DNA from 2 places in the Caulobacter sp. X genome. Region 2 is predicted to be linked to the other one. Evidence: riboswitches for the same ligand, from Rfam matches in the RefSeq annotation. Region 2 holds a riboswitch; the other holds the start of a gene.
The links. Region 2 has a riboswitch for glycine ahead of gcvT (glycine cleavage system aminomethyltransferase GcvT). Riboswitches for the same ligand answer to the same signal wherever they lie in the genome.
Positions count from the first base shown of each region.

Region 1: another riboswitch for glycine. It lies ahead of CSW60_RS13835 (TonB-dependent receptor); the one in region 2 lies ahead of gcvT (glycine cleavage system aminomethyltransferase GcvT).

Region 1 covers NZ_PEGF01000002.1:338,582-345,255, forward strand. The annotation lists gene CSW60_RS13825 (TonB-dependent receptor) at 1-935, shown strand, start outside; gene CSW60_RS13830 (tyrosine-protein phosphatase) at 950-2,038, shown strand; glycine riboswitch at 2,412-2,501, shown strand; gene CSW60_RS13835 (TonB-dependent receptor) at 2,879-5,281, shown strand; gene CSW60_RS13840 (dipeptidase) at 5,340-6,554, shown strand.
Region 2 covers NZ_PEGF01000002.1:164,225-170,898, forward strand. The annotation lists gene CSW60_RS13155 (methyl-accepting chemotaxis protein) at 1-857, opposite strand, end outside; glycine riboswitch at 1,028-1,118, shown strand; gene gcvT (glycine cleavage system aminomethyltransferase GcvT) at 1,269-2,378, shown strand; gene gcvH (glycine cleavage system protein GcvH) at 2,401-2,766, shown strand; gene gcvPA (aminomethyl-transferring glycine dehydrogenase subunit GcvPA) at 2,820-4,166, shown strand; gene gcvPB (aminomethyl-transferring glycine dehydrogenase subunit GcvPB) at 4,163-5,740, shown strand; gene CSW60_RS13180 (hypothetical protein) at 5,872-6,291, shown strand; gene CSW60_RS13185 (hypothetical protein) at 6,288-6,674, shown strand, end outside.

The DNA.
Region 1 (6,674 bases), 170 kb from region 2:
TCCTGAACGACAAGCTGCACGTCACCGCCGGCGGCCGCTACACCAAGGACGCCAAGAGGGGCTCGCTGGACGTCGTCAACGGCGCTTTGCCCAGCTATGTCGACGGCAACAAGAACACGGTCATCGGCAAGGTCCCGCTCGACGAGTCCTGGAGCCACTTCGACCCGATGGTCAGCGTGGCTTACGAACTGACCAACGACATCAATTTCTATGGCCGCTGGGCCACGGGCTACAAGGCCGGCGGCGCCAACTCACGCTCGCTGACCTACCGAGCCTATGATCCGGAAAAGGTCGAGATGTTCGAGGTCGGGGCTAAGGCCGAGTTCTGGGACCGCCGCGCCCGCCTGAACGTCGCGGCCTTCACCGGCGACATCAAGGACGCCCAGGTGGACTTCAACGTCATCATCGTCGGCAACAACCGCGGCACGCTGGAAACCACCAACGCCGCCACGGGCAAGACCAAGGGCTTCGAACTAGACTTCGCCCTGGTCCCGGTCGAGGGCCTGACCTTGTCGGGCGCCTACGCCTATACCGACATCAAGCTGTCCAAGGCGTTCAACCCGTTCACCAACGCCCAGTCGACCATCTATCCGCTGTACAGCCCCAAGAACGCCGGCAGCGTGGCCGCGGACTATGTCCGCCCCGCCTTCGGCGCGACGTTCAAGGCTCACCTGGACGCCAACTTCGCCGACGCCCAGATGACCAGCACCACGGACCCGACCCTGAGCGACAAGTCGTTCACGGTGAACGGGCGCCTGGCCTTGGCCGATATTAAACTGGCCGAGGGCGCTCCGGCCCTGCAGCTGTCGGTCTGGTCGCGCAACCTGACCAATGAGTCCTACGCCTTCCTGCGCAACACCAACGCCGCCTTGGGCACGTACGCGATCTACAACGAGCCGCGAACCTTCGGCGTCGAAGCCAATGTGAAGTTCTAGGGAAGGAAACTGCAATGAACCCTAAGCACATGGATCGTCGTCTGTTCCTCGCGGCGGCTGGCGCTCTGGCGCTGGCCCCCGCCGCCCGCGCCGCGACCGCTCTGGACGCCAAGGCCGAGCGCACCGCGCCCGGATCGGTCCGCCTGGACTGGACCGGCGCCCAGGCCGTGTCCGTTCTGGTCTCGGCCGACCCCGCCGCTAGGGCGGGAGCCATGCGCCCCCTGAAGACGGCGGCCGGGACCTCGGCCAGCGTCGACGCCCCGGTCTCGCCGCGTCCGTACTTCCTGGTGAAGGCCGCCGACGGGCGTCAAACCCGCGTGGCCGAGCGTCTCCTGCCCCTGGAAGGCGGTCGCAACTTCCGCGACCTCGGCGGCTGGCGCGCCGCCGACGGCCGCCAGGTCAGGTGGGGCAAGATTTATCGTTCGGGCGTCATGGCCAACCTGACGATGGGCGACCTGGAGTACCTCAAGGCGTTGGGCATCCAGGCCATTTGCGACCTGCGCAATCCCCAGGAGCGGACCAGCGAGCCGAACCCGTTCCTGAAGGCGCCGGGGCCCAAGATCGTGGCGACCGACTACGACATGAGCGCCTCGATGGCCGCGCTCATGACGATGAAGACCCGCGAGGACGCCCTCCAAGGCTTCGCCGAAGCCTATGTCGGCTTCCTGGACATGCTGACCCCTCACTACACCGACATGTTCGCGCGGCTGGTGGCCGACGAGGGACCGCTGGCCTTCAACTGCAGCGCCGGCAAGGATCGAACGGGCATGGCCTCGGCCCTGATCCTGTCGGTGCTGGGCGTACCGCGCGAGACGGTGCTCAAGGACTACGGCCTGACCGAGGTCTATACACCACCGTCCTACTACGCGCGGATGGCCCAGAGCGGGGCGACCGGCGGCGGCGTCACGGCCCAGCAGATGCAGGCCCTCTCGAAGCTGCCGCCGGAGGTGCTGCAGGTGATCATGGGCTCGGACCCCGAGGTCATGCGCCGGGCCTTGGCGACCATCGACGCCAAGTTCGGCGGGCCCGTGGCGCTGACCAAGGCGCGCTTTGGCCTGAGCGACGCCAAGATCACCAAGCTGCGCGCCGCCTACTTGGCTTAAGCTCGAAAGAACACGCTTTAATCTACGCCCCGGCCTCATTTCCTTGTGCCGGGGCGCCGTCTTTGTGGAGTGGACCTACGAGCGGCTGCGGGCGCGCCCCAACGGTCGCTCATCACGCTGCGCCGCCGCTAGCGAACAGACACGGTGGGGGGAAAGCGCCTTCGCGAACCGTGTCGATAGGGGGCGAGGACGGCTGACGCGGTTTGACGATATTGATGCGATCTCCCGGCGTCCGCGGCGTCCGTGCGGAGCCGCGATAGGCGCCGGCGCCGCTGAAATCAGCGTTTCGTGCAACGTGGGCAGGCGTTGATCGGCGAAGGTCGCGCTCGAAGGTTCCAATCATTGACCGCCTGGGGCAGGGCGCATTCCCTGAACGCCTCTCGCGGGAGAGATCAGGCCTTGGCCTGGCGCTGAAGGCGAAACCGCCCCGGAAACGCTCAAGCAGAAGGACCGCGCGAGACGTTAAGCGCTGGAAAGCAGGGCTAGCGCCCTCGCCGAAGGAGCAAGGCGCCCCTCCGTCGGAGGCGGGGCGCTGAATCTCTCAGGCCCAAGGACAGCGGGGGTGTGAAGGCGAGCCGTCCTGGCCCGCTCAGACCCGCCGTGCGCCAATGTTAATCTAGCAACTTTCAAATATGAATTTAGAAAAAGCTCATTGAGCGCGACTGTCATTTTGACTTTCGCGATTATTCTGTTGAATCTGTACATGTCAGAGAAGTAATTTGTTCACAAATCGAACATGAGTGTGCAATGTTTCAACTTTGTATTTTTGTAGTCGGGTTTGGCGAAATTCCTGTTTTACCTATGATGAAGTGTTAGTGACGGTGGCCCTAGTCAAAATGATTGGGGATAGTCATGACCATTCGCATACCTGGACACGCAGCTACTCGTCTAAGGGCTCTGCTTCTCGCCGCCTCGGTTTTGGGTGTCGCGACGCCGGTCCTGGCCCAGGAAGCCGACAAGGCCGCTGAACTGGAAACGATCGTCGTGACGGGCAAGCGCCTGTCGGAAGCCAGCGTCGCCATCGGCACCGACCATGCGACGGCGACGGTGTCGATCACCCGCGAGGCCCTGCTGTCCGCGCCGGCCGGGATCACCGGCCTGAAGATGCTGGAGAGCCTGCCGGGCTTCAACGTCCAGGCGAACGACGCCCTGGGCATGTACGAGTTCGGCAACTCGGTGTCGGTGCGGGCCTTCAACTTCCAACAGATTGGCTTTCTGCTGGACGGCATCCCGATGGGCCGCAGCGACCAGTTCGGCGGCAGCCCGATCTATCGCTACGTCGACAACGAGAACCTGCTGAGGGTCACCGCGTCGGCCGGGGCCGGCGATGTCTCCCTGCCCAGCTACGCCTCGCTCGGCCCCATCGTCGACTACTTTACCCAAGCCCCGGCTGAAGAGGCGGGCGGCGCGATCAGTCAGACCTTCGGCAGCGACGACCTGCGCCGCACCTTCCTGCGTCTGGAGTCGGGTAAGGTTGGCCCGCTGTCGGGCTATGTCAGCGGCTCGTGGATCAAGGGCGACCTGTGGCGCGGCCCAGGTACGATCGATCGCAAACACTACGAGGGCAAGCTCAAGTACGACCTGCCCAATGGCGGCGACATCAGCTTCCAGACCGTCCACAATGACTATTTCGACTATGACAGCCCGTCGATCACCCTGGCGCAGTACGCCGGGACGGCCGGCGACGTTTTTGGCCGCAAGGGACGCTATTTCTCGTATCTGGGCTCGGTGCCGACCTCGGTTCCGTTCGGCACGCCGCTGTCGATCCCGACGGGCAGCTTGCCCGAGGCCGTGGCGGGGGTCCCGTATTCCAACGCCAACTACGCCCAATACTACAAGTTCGCGGTCAACAAGCGGAAGGACCACCTCTACGGCCTGACGCTGAACACGCCGATCACCGACAATTTCGACCTCACGACCACGGCCTACTACGAGGACAAGGGCGGCTACGGCGTCTCGCCCGAGGCCTACGCCACGTCCAAGGCCAGCTACGACGCCGAGGTCGGCAAGGTGGCCGGCATCGTCGCTCCGCGTGGCATCCAGTACGGCCTGTCGGGCGTCGACGGCATCCGCAAGGGCCTCACCGCCAAGCTCGCCTGGCGTCTGGCGTTCAACAAGATCGAGGCGGGCCTTTGGCTGGAGAACGACGACTATCACCGCACCCAGAACCGCTACAATGTCGAGAATGGCAACCCTGACGGCAAACCCCTGCTCAACGAGCGGGTTCACGCCCAGCGCGACTACAAGTCCCTGCGCGAGACCAAGCAGTTCTTCGTCAAGGACACCGTCACCCTGCTGGACGCGAAGCTGAAGCTGGAGCTGGGCTTCAAGGCCACCGACATCGATTACAAGATCGCCGGCTATCGCAATCCGGCCGACTATATCAACCGCCGCAGCCCGATCCTGAAGGACAACTGGAAGGACAGCTTCCTGCCCCAGGTGGGCGCCGTCTACAGCCTGACCGGCCGCGATCAGGTCTTCGCCTCGTATTCGGAAAACATGGCCCTGCCACGCGGCGCGGACGACATCTTCTCGGCCGCCAGTCCGACCGTCGCCGGTCCCGACCCCGAGACCTCGACCAACTGGGAGCTGGGCTACCGGGCCAACCACAAGACGTTCAACGCCTCGATCGTGGCCTACCAGACCGAGTTCAAGAACCGCCTGCAGGCCTTCGCCTCGCTGGTGCCCGGCGGCGGCGGCACGACCGAGACCTTCTACCAGAACGTCGGGGCGGTGAAGGCCAAGGGGGTCGAGTTCAGCGGCCAGTGGAAGCCCGAGATCTTCGCCGGCAAGGCCTATTTCAACGCCAACGTCTCGTACAACGACGCCAAGTTCCAGGATGACGTGCTGAACTACCGCGCCAGCACCACGGCCGCGCCCACCACCCTCGCGGTCGCCGGCAAGAAGGTGCCGGACTTCCCCGACTGGGTGTTCCAGGGCGGTGTGACCCTCGAGCCGTTCGATGGTCTGCTGATGAACATCTCGGCCCGCCATCTGGAGAGCCGCTTCACCAACTTCGTCAACAGCGAGAAGGTCGGCGGCTACACCATCGTCAACGCCTATATCGACATCGGCGACGGCTTCGCGGCCGGCCCGTTCAGCCAGGTCAAGGCGCGGGTCAACATCGATAACCTGTTCGACAAGGACTATCTGGGCACGATCAACACCACGGTGAACACGCCGGCCAGTTTCCGCCCGGCCCCGCCGCGCACGATCCAGTTCACGATCTCCGCCGACTTCTAGCTTTCATCCCTCCGGCTGGCTTCCTCGGAAGCCGGCCGGACCCTTTTCGAGCTTACCCATGATCCGTTTTCTTCTCGCCACGACCGCGGCCCTGGCCCTGGTCGCCAGCGCGGCTCAGGCCGCCGACCCGGCCGCCGCGCGCAAACTGCACGAGGGCCTGCTGACCCTCGACACCCATTTGGACACCCCGGCCCATTTCGGCCGGCCCGGTTGGGACATTCTCGATCGCCATTCCGTCGACAAGGACGGCTCGCAGATCGACTATCCTCGCATGGTCGAGGGCGGGCTGGACGGCGGCTTCTTCGCCATCTTCACCAACCAGGGGCCGCGCACGCCCGAGGCCACGCGCGCCGCTCGCGACGCGGCGATCATCCGCAGCGTCGAGATCCGCGAGATGATCGCCAAGCACGGCGACAAGTTCGTCCTGGCGCTCAAGGCCGACGACGCCGAGCGCATCGCCGCCCAGGGCAAGCGCGTGGTCTTCGTCAGTGTCGAGAACAGCTATCCGATGGATGGCGATGTCACCTTGCTGTCGACCTTCTACGCCCTTGGCGTACGGATCTCGGGCTTGGCCCACTTTAAGAATAACGGCATGGCCGACAGCTCGACGGACACGCCCGAGTGGCATGGCCTCTCGCCGCTCGGCAAACAGTTCGTGGCCGAGGCCAACCGCCTGGGCGTGATCCTGGATGGCTCCCACTCCTCGGATGAGGTGTTGGACCAGTTGATCGCGCTCTCGAAGACGCCGGTGATCCTCACTCACTCGGGCTGCAAGGCGGTGTTCGATCATCCGCGCAATATCGACGACGCCCGCCTCAAGGCGTTGGCTCAGAGCGGCGGCGTGATCCAGGTCGACGCCTATTCGAGCTATTTGATCGAGACGCCCAAGAACGCCGAGCGCGACGCGGCGATGTCGGCCCTGCGCGCCAAGGCCGGAGCTCGGGCCAAGATGACCGAGGCCGAACGGGCCTCGTTCATGGCCGAACTCAAGGCGATCGAGACCAAATACCCCGTCCCGAAGGCGACGTTCGAGGACTTCATGAACCACCTCAACCACGCCCTGAAGGTGGCTGGCGTCGATCACGTCGGAATCGGCCTAGACTTCGATGGTGGCGGCGGCGTGATCGGCCTCAACGACGCCTCGGACTATTGGAAGATCAGCGAGCGCCTGCTGGCCGAGGGCTACACGCGCGACGATCTCGCCAAGATCTGGAGCGGCAACGTTCTGAGGCTATTGCGCGCGGCCGAAGCGGCCAAGGCGCCCGCCGCCTGACGCGAAAAGGAGAGCCCCCAAGGAGGTGGCCGTCCGTTCGAGGCTGGAAGTCGACATCGCGACCTCTTCCGTGGGCGTCGCCCCCTGGATGAGATGATCGATCATCACGCCGCGAGCGGA
Region 2 (6,674 bases):
TCCTCTGCGCGAGCGGCTTCGGCGCTCTGCAGGCGCGCTTCCTCTTCGTGTTCCAGCTGGGCCTTGGTCGCCGCTTGGCGCTCCAGGGCGGCGGTGCGGAACGTCGCCACCGAGCGAGCCATGTCGCCGATCTCGTCCGGACGCGCCTGCAGCGGCACGTCCTGGCTGTAATCGCCGGTCGCCAGGCGGCCCATGTAGTCGGTGATCTTCGACAGCGGCGAGGCCACGAACTGGCGCAGCGCGCCGACGCCGACGACCACGATCGCCAGCATGGCGACGGTGACGGCCGCGAGCAGGGCCATGACGAACCAGGTCGCCTTTTCGACCTTTCGCGCCTGGGCCTCCGCGTCCTTCTGAGCCATCACGGCCAGCTGGTCGATGACCTTGCGGTGGCGCGCATAGATCGGTTCGAGCTTGGCGATCGTCGAGTTGATGCCGATGACGTCGCCCGACTTCAGCGCCGGGGCGTATTCGCCGTCGACGACCTTCCAGAACGCCTGCACCTCGACGTCGGAAGCGTCGAGCCCCGCGCGCATCTCGTCCGGCAGGTCGAGGCCTTTCCAGTAGGCGCGCCGCGCGTCGTACTGCTGGTGCAGGGTGTTCAACGCCTTCAGCGTGGCGTCGGCCTGGCCCGTATCCTCGGCGCCGTGGTGGACGATCAGCATCGACTCCACCAGGTACAGCGGCGGCGGGAACAGGTCGGCCAGCAGCTCATAGGACTGCGACTGCTTCTTCGACAGCGGGCCGCCGACCCGCAGCTCCATCAGCGAGAAGACCGCCGTCGCGGTGGCCAGGATGAATCCCAGCAGCAGGCAGCCGGCGAAGATGTTGAGCGCGTCGCGGATGCGGATGGTCATGGAGGGTCCTGCTGTGAAAGCGCCGCAAGCTTCGCCGTGGACGGTTAATGTGCGGAAAGTTTCGGCTGCGGCCTGATGTCCCAGTCGCGCCGGATGAGGAAAACGCCCGCCTCGTCCAGAGGACGAGGGACGCGCGCTTGACTCCGATCGACCCCTCCCGCATTGAGCCGATGACCCTCGCGGGAGACATCGGGATTCGCTCCCGAGGCCGAAGGCGCAACCGCCCCGGAAACGCTCAGGCAAAAGGACCGCGCGAGTTTAGGAACGCTGGAAAGAGGCCTCCCGAAAGGGCGGCTCGCCGAAGGAGCAAGGGACGGAACGTCCCGGAATCTCTCAGGCCCAAGGGACAGCGGGGGCGCGACCAACCGGCGAGAGCCGGTCCCGTCGCCGACCTCGTTTGGAGCCCGACCTGTGTCCGAAGACCTCAAGAAGACCCCGCTCTATGACGCCCACGTGGCGGCGGGCGCCCGCATGGTCCCGTTCGCGGGCTATTCCATGCCGGTGCAGTACAAGGACGGGGTGCTGAAGGAGCACCTCTGGACCCGCGAGCACGCCGGCCTGTTCGACGTCTCGCACATGGGCCAGGCCCGCATCCGCGGCGAGAACCCCGCCAAGGCTTTCGAAAAGGTCGTCTCGGCCGACTATCAGGGCCTCAAGCCCGGCAAGCAACGCTACGGCGTGCTGCTGAACGCTGAAGGCGGCATCGTCGATGACCTGATGACCGCGCGTCCGGACGAGGATGGCCTGTTCGTCGTGGTCAACGGCGCCTGCAAGGACAATGACTACGCCATCATCGCCCGCGAGCTGGCCGGCGAGGCCACGGTGACCCGGCTTGAGGATCGCGCGCTGCTGGCGCTGCAAGGCCCCGAGGCCGCCGCGGTGCTGGCCGCCCACATCCCGCAAGCCGCCCAGATGGTGTTCATGGACGCCAAGGCCCTGACCGCCTTCGGCGTCGACGCGATCGTCTCCCGTTCGGGCTATACCGGCGAGGACGGCTACGAGATCTCGGTTCCCGCCGACGCCGCCGAGCGGGTGTGGAACACCCTGCTGGCCGACGAGCGCGTCAAGCCGATCGGCCTGGGCGCGCGCGACAGCCTGCGCCTGGAAGCGGGCCTGCCGCTGTACGGCCACGACCTGGACGAGACCGTCTCGCCGATCGAGGCGGGCCTGAACTTCGCCGTCGGCAAGTCGCGCCGCGAGGCCGGCGACTATCTGGGCGCGGCCCGGATTTCCAAGGAGCTGGGCGGCGAGCTGTCGCGCGTCCGCGTGAACCTGAAGGTGCTGGAAGGCGCTCCGGCCCGCGAAGGCGCCGAGATCGCCGACGAGGCTGGCGCCGTGATCGGCAAGGTCACCAGCGGCGGCTTCGCCCCCAGCCTGGGCTATCCCATCGCCATCGGCTTCGCCCCGCCCGCCTACGCCGCGATCGGGACGAAGTTGAAGGTCATCGTTCGCGGGAAGGCGGCCGCCGCCGAGGTGGTCGCCAGCCCGTTCGTTCCGAACCGTTACATCCGTAAACTCTAATCCAATCCAAGGGCCGATTGAGATGCGTTTCACCAAAGATCACGAATGGGTCGTCGTTCAGGGCGACGTCGCCACCGTCGGCATCACCGCCTACGCCGCCGAGCAACTGGGCGACGTGGTGTTCGTCGAGGTTCCGGAAGCCGGCAAGACCGTGAAGCAGGGCGACGGCCTGGCGGTGGTCGAGAGCGTCAAGGCCGCCTCGGACGTCTACGCCCCGGTCTCGGGCGAGGTGATCGAAGGCAACGCCGAGCTGTCGGACGCCCCGGAAACCGTCAACGCCCTGCCGGAAAGCGGCGGCTGGTTCGCCAAGATCAAGCTGGCCAACCCGGCCGAGGTCGACGCCCTGATGGACCGCGACGCGTACGAAGCGTTCCTGGCCACCCTGTAACACCCCATCCCCGACCCTTCCTCCGTCGAGGGGGAAGGGAGAAGGACCGAAATATGCGCTATCTCCCCCTCACCCCCGAAGACCGCGCCGAGATGCTCGGCGTGATCGGCGTGAAGTCGATCGACGACCTGTTCGTGGACGTGCCGGCGTCGGCCCGCCGCGACAAGCCGGTCGACCTGCCGCACCATGTCGGCGAACTGGAAGTCGAGCGGGAGATGGCCGCCCTGGCCAAGCGCAACCGCGCCGCGGGCGAGGGGCCTTTCTTCTGCGGCGCCGGCGCCTATCGCCACCACGTGCCGGCCACGGTCGATCACATCATCCAGCGGTCGGAGTTCCTGACCAGCTACACGCCCTACCAGCCGGAAATCGCCCAAGGCACCCTGCAGGTGCTGTTCGAGTTCCAGACCCAGGTCGCGGCCCTGACCGGCATGGAGGTGGCCAACGCCTCGCTCTATGACGGCTCGACCGGCGCGGCCGAGGCCGTGATGATGGCCCAGCGCGTCACCCGCCGGAACAAGGCGGTGATGTCGGGCGGCGTCCACCCCCACTATGTCGGGGCGATCGAGACCCTGGCCCACGCCGCCGGCGTCCAGACGACCCGCATGCCCGCGGCCATCGACGCCGAGGACGCGGTGATCGCCGCGATCGACCAGGATACCGCCTGCGTCGTCGTCCAGACTCCGAACGTGTTCGGCACGGTCACCGACGTGACCAAGATCGCCGAGGCCGCTCACGCCGCCGGCGCGCTGCTGATCGTGGTGACGACCGAAGCCGTCTCGTACGGCCTGCTGAAGTCGCCCGGCGAGATGGGCGCCGACATCGCCGTGGCCGAGGGCCAGTCGATCGGCAACGGCCTGAACTTCGGCGGCCCCTATGTCGGCCTCTTCGCCTGCAAGGAGAAGTTCGTCCGCCAGATGCCGGGCCGCCTGTGCGGCGAGACGGTCGACGCCGACGGCAAGCGCGGCTTCGTGCTGACGCTGTCGACCCGCGAGCAGCATATCCGCCGCGACAAGGCGACCAGCAACATCTGCACCAACAGCGGCCTCTGCGCCCTGGCCTTCTCGATCCACATGAGCCTGCTGGGCGAGACCGGCCTGCGCAAACTGGCGGCGCTGAACCACCAGAAGGCGGTCGCCCTGCGCGACGCCCTGGCGGCTGTGCCCGGCTACGAGATCCTGACGCCGCGCTTCTTCAACGAGTTCGCGGTCCGCGTTCCGGGTAAGGCGGCTGAACTGGTCGAGACCCTCGCCAGCCACGGCGTGCTGGCCGGTGTGCCGTTCTCGCGCCTCGACGCCGGCGCGGGCATGGACGACGTGCTGCTGGTCGCCGCGACCGAGACGACGATGGACATCGACATCACTTTCCTGACCAAGCTCCTGACCAAGGTGGTGGGCCAATGAGCATGAACAACGTCGGCCGCCCCACGCGCCCTGAAGCCGCGAATGACGCCCCCGCCGGTCACGAGACCCTGACGGGCGCGCGCGGCCTGCTGCAGGACGAGGCCCTGATCTTCGAACTGGACGGCTGGAACAAGACCGGCGTCGACCTGCCTGAAGCCGCCGCGCCGTCGAGCGACCTCGCCGGTCTGCTGCGAACCGATCCGATCGGCCTGCCGGGCCTGTCGGAGCCGGAAGCCGTCCGCCACTACGTGCGCCTCAGCCAAAAGAACCACGCCATCGACCTGGCGCTGTATCCGCTGGGCTCGTGCACGATGAAGCACAACCCGCGCCTGAACGAGAAGATGGCGCGGCTGCCCGGCTTTAGCGACATCCACCCGCTGCAGCCGACCTCGACGGTGCAGGGGGCTCTCCAGCTGATGGACCGCCTGGCCCACTGGCTGAAGACCCTGACCGGCATGCCGGCCGTCGCCCTGTCGCCCAAGGCCGGCGCCCACGGCGAGCTGTGCGGCCTGCTGGCCATCCGCGCCGCCCACGAGGCGGCCGGCAACGGTCACCGCAAGACGGTCCTGGCGCCGACCAGCGCCCACGGCACCAACCCGGCCACGGCGGCCTTCGTCGGCTACACCGTCGTCGAGATCGCCCAGACCGAGGACGGCCGCGTCGACCTGAAGGACTTGGAGTCCAAGCTCGGCGACCACGTGGCGGCCATCATGGTCACCAATCCCAACACCTGCGGCCTGTTCGAGCGCGACGTCGTCGAGATCGCCCGCCTGACCCACGCGGCCGGGGCCTACTTCTACTGCGACGGCGCCAACTTCAACGCCATCGTCGGCCGGGTGCGTCCGGGCGACCTGGGCGTCGACGCCATGCACATCAACCTGCACAAGACCTTCTCGACGCCGCACGGCGGCGGCGGTCCGGGCGCGGGTCCGGTGGTGTTGTCGGAGGCCCTGGCCCCGTTCGCCCCGACGCCCTGGCTGACCCACGGCGAGGACGGCTTCGACCTGGTCGAGCACGCCGGCGAGGAGGGGGCCAAGACCGCCTTCGGCCGCATGAGCGCTTTCCACGGCCAGATGGGCATGTATGTCCGCGCCTACGCCTACATGCTCAGCCACGGCGCCGACGGCCTGAAGCAGGCGGCCGAGGACGCCGTCCTCAACGCCAACTACGTCAAGGCGCGGCTGAAGGACGTGATGAGCCCGGCCTTCCCTGAGGGGCCGTGCATGCACGAGGCCCTGTTCGACGACAGCTGGCTCGAGGGCACCGGCGTGACCACGCTCGACTTCGCCAAGGCGATGATCGACGAGGGCTTCCACCCGATGACCATGTACTTCCCGCTGGTCGTGCACGGCGCGATGCTGATCGAACCCACGGAAACCGAGAGCCGCCAGGAGCTGGATCGCTTCATCGCCGCGCTCCGCGCCCTGGCCGGCGCCGCCAAGGCGGGGGATACGGAGCGTTTCAAGGGCGCGCCGTTCCACGCCCCGCTCCGGCGCCTGGACGAGACCCAGGCGGCCCGCAAGCCCCGGTTGAAGTGGAAACCTGTGGCTGCGGCGCCACTGGCGGCTGAATAGCATTCTCCATACCCCCCTTGCGACCAGAGGGCGCCTTTACGGCGCCCTCTTGGCTCCACATATCGGAGGGGCGCGTCGGGGCGAGCTGGCTGATCCAGGGAGCATGCGTCGCGCAAGCTCGTTGTCCTCCCATGACCGCTATCGCCCTCGCCATGCCGCGCGCCCGCCGCACCGCCGATGACCTCGCCCGTGAGCTCGTCGCGCGATTCCTGCGCGTGATCCTGCTGAGCCTGGGCGTGCTGCTGGTGATCGGCGGCATCGTCATCGCGCCGCTGCCGGGCCCGATGGGCCTGCCGCTGACGGTCGTGGGCCTGATGCTGGTGCTGCGCAACTCGTTCAAGGCCCGCAAGCAGTTCGTGCGCTTCCAGCACGCTCACCCCAAGTTGATCTTCCCGCTGCGCCGCCTGCTGCGCCGCGAGCCCGAGGTCGTGCTGGTCGCCTGGCAACAGGCGCTGCGCATCGAGCGCCTGGTCGTGCCGCGTCGCTTCCGGGTCGCCATCCGCTGGCGCAAGTCTCTGAAGCGTCGGGCGGCGAGGCGCAACGGACAGTGAGCCCCTTGGTCGCGACGATCGATATCAAGCACCGGGTCCGGCGCCGTGCGCGCCTGGCGCTGCTGCTGCGCGAGTCCGCCGCCCGCGCGTTCCGCTGGATCGCCATCGGCTTCGGCGCGCTGGTGATCCTGGCCGGGGCCGTGCTGACGCCGCTGCCCGGCCACGTCGGTCTGCCGCTGCTGGTCATTGGGCTGATGATCGTGCTGCGCTACTCGTTCCAGGCGCGGAAGACCTTCATCCGCTGGCAGCGCCGCCACCCCAAGCTGGTGTTCCCGATCCGCCGCCTGATGCGCCGCGAGCCCGAGGTGCTGCTGGTCGTCTGGCAGCAGATGCTCCGCACCGAGAAGCTCGTTCTGCGCAAGGCCCGCTGGCGGCTGCTGGCC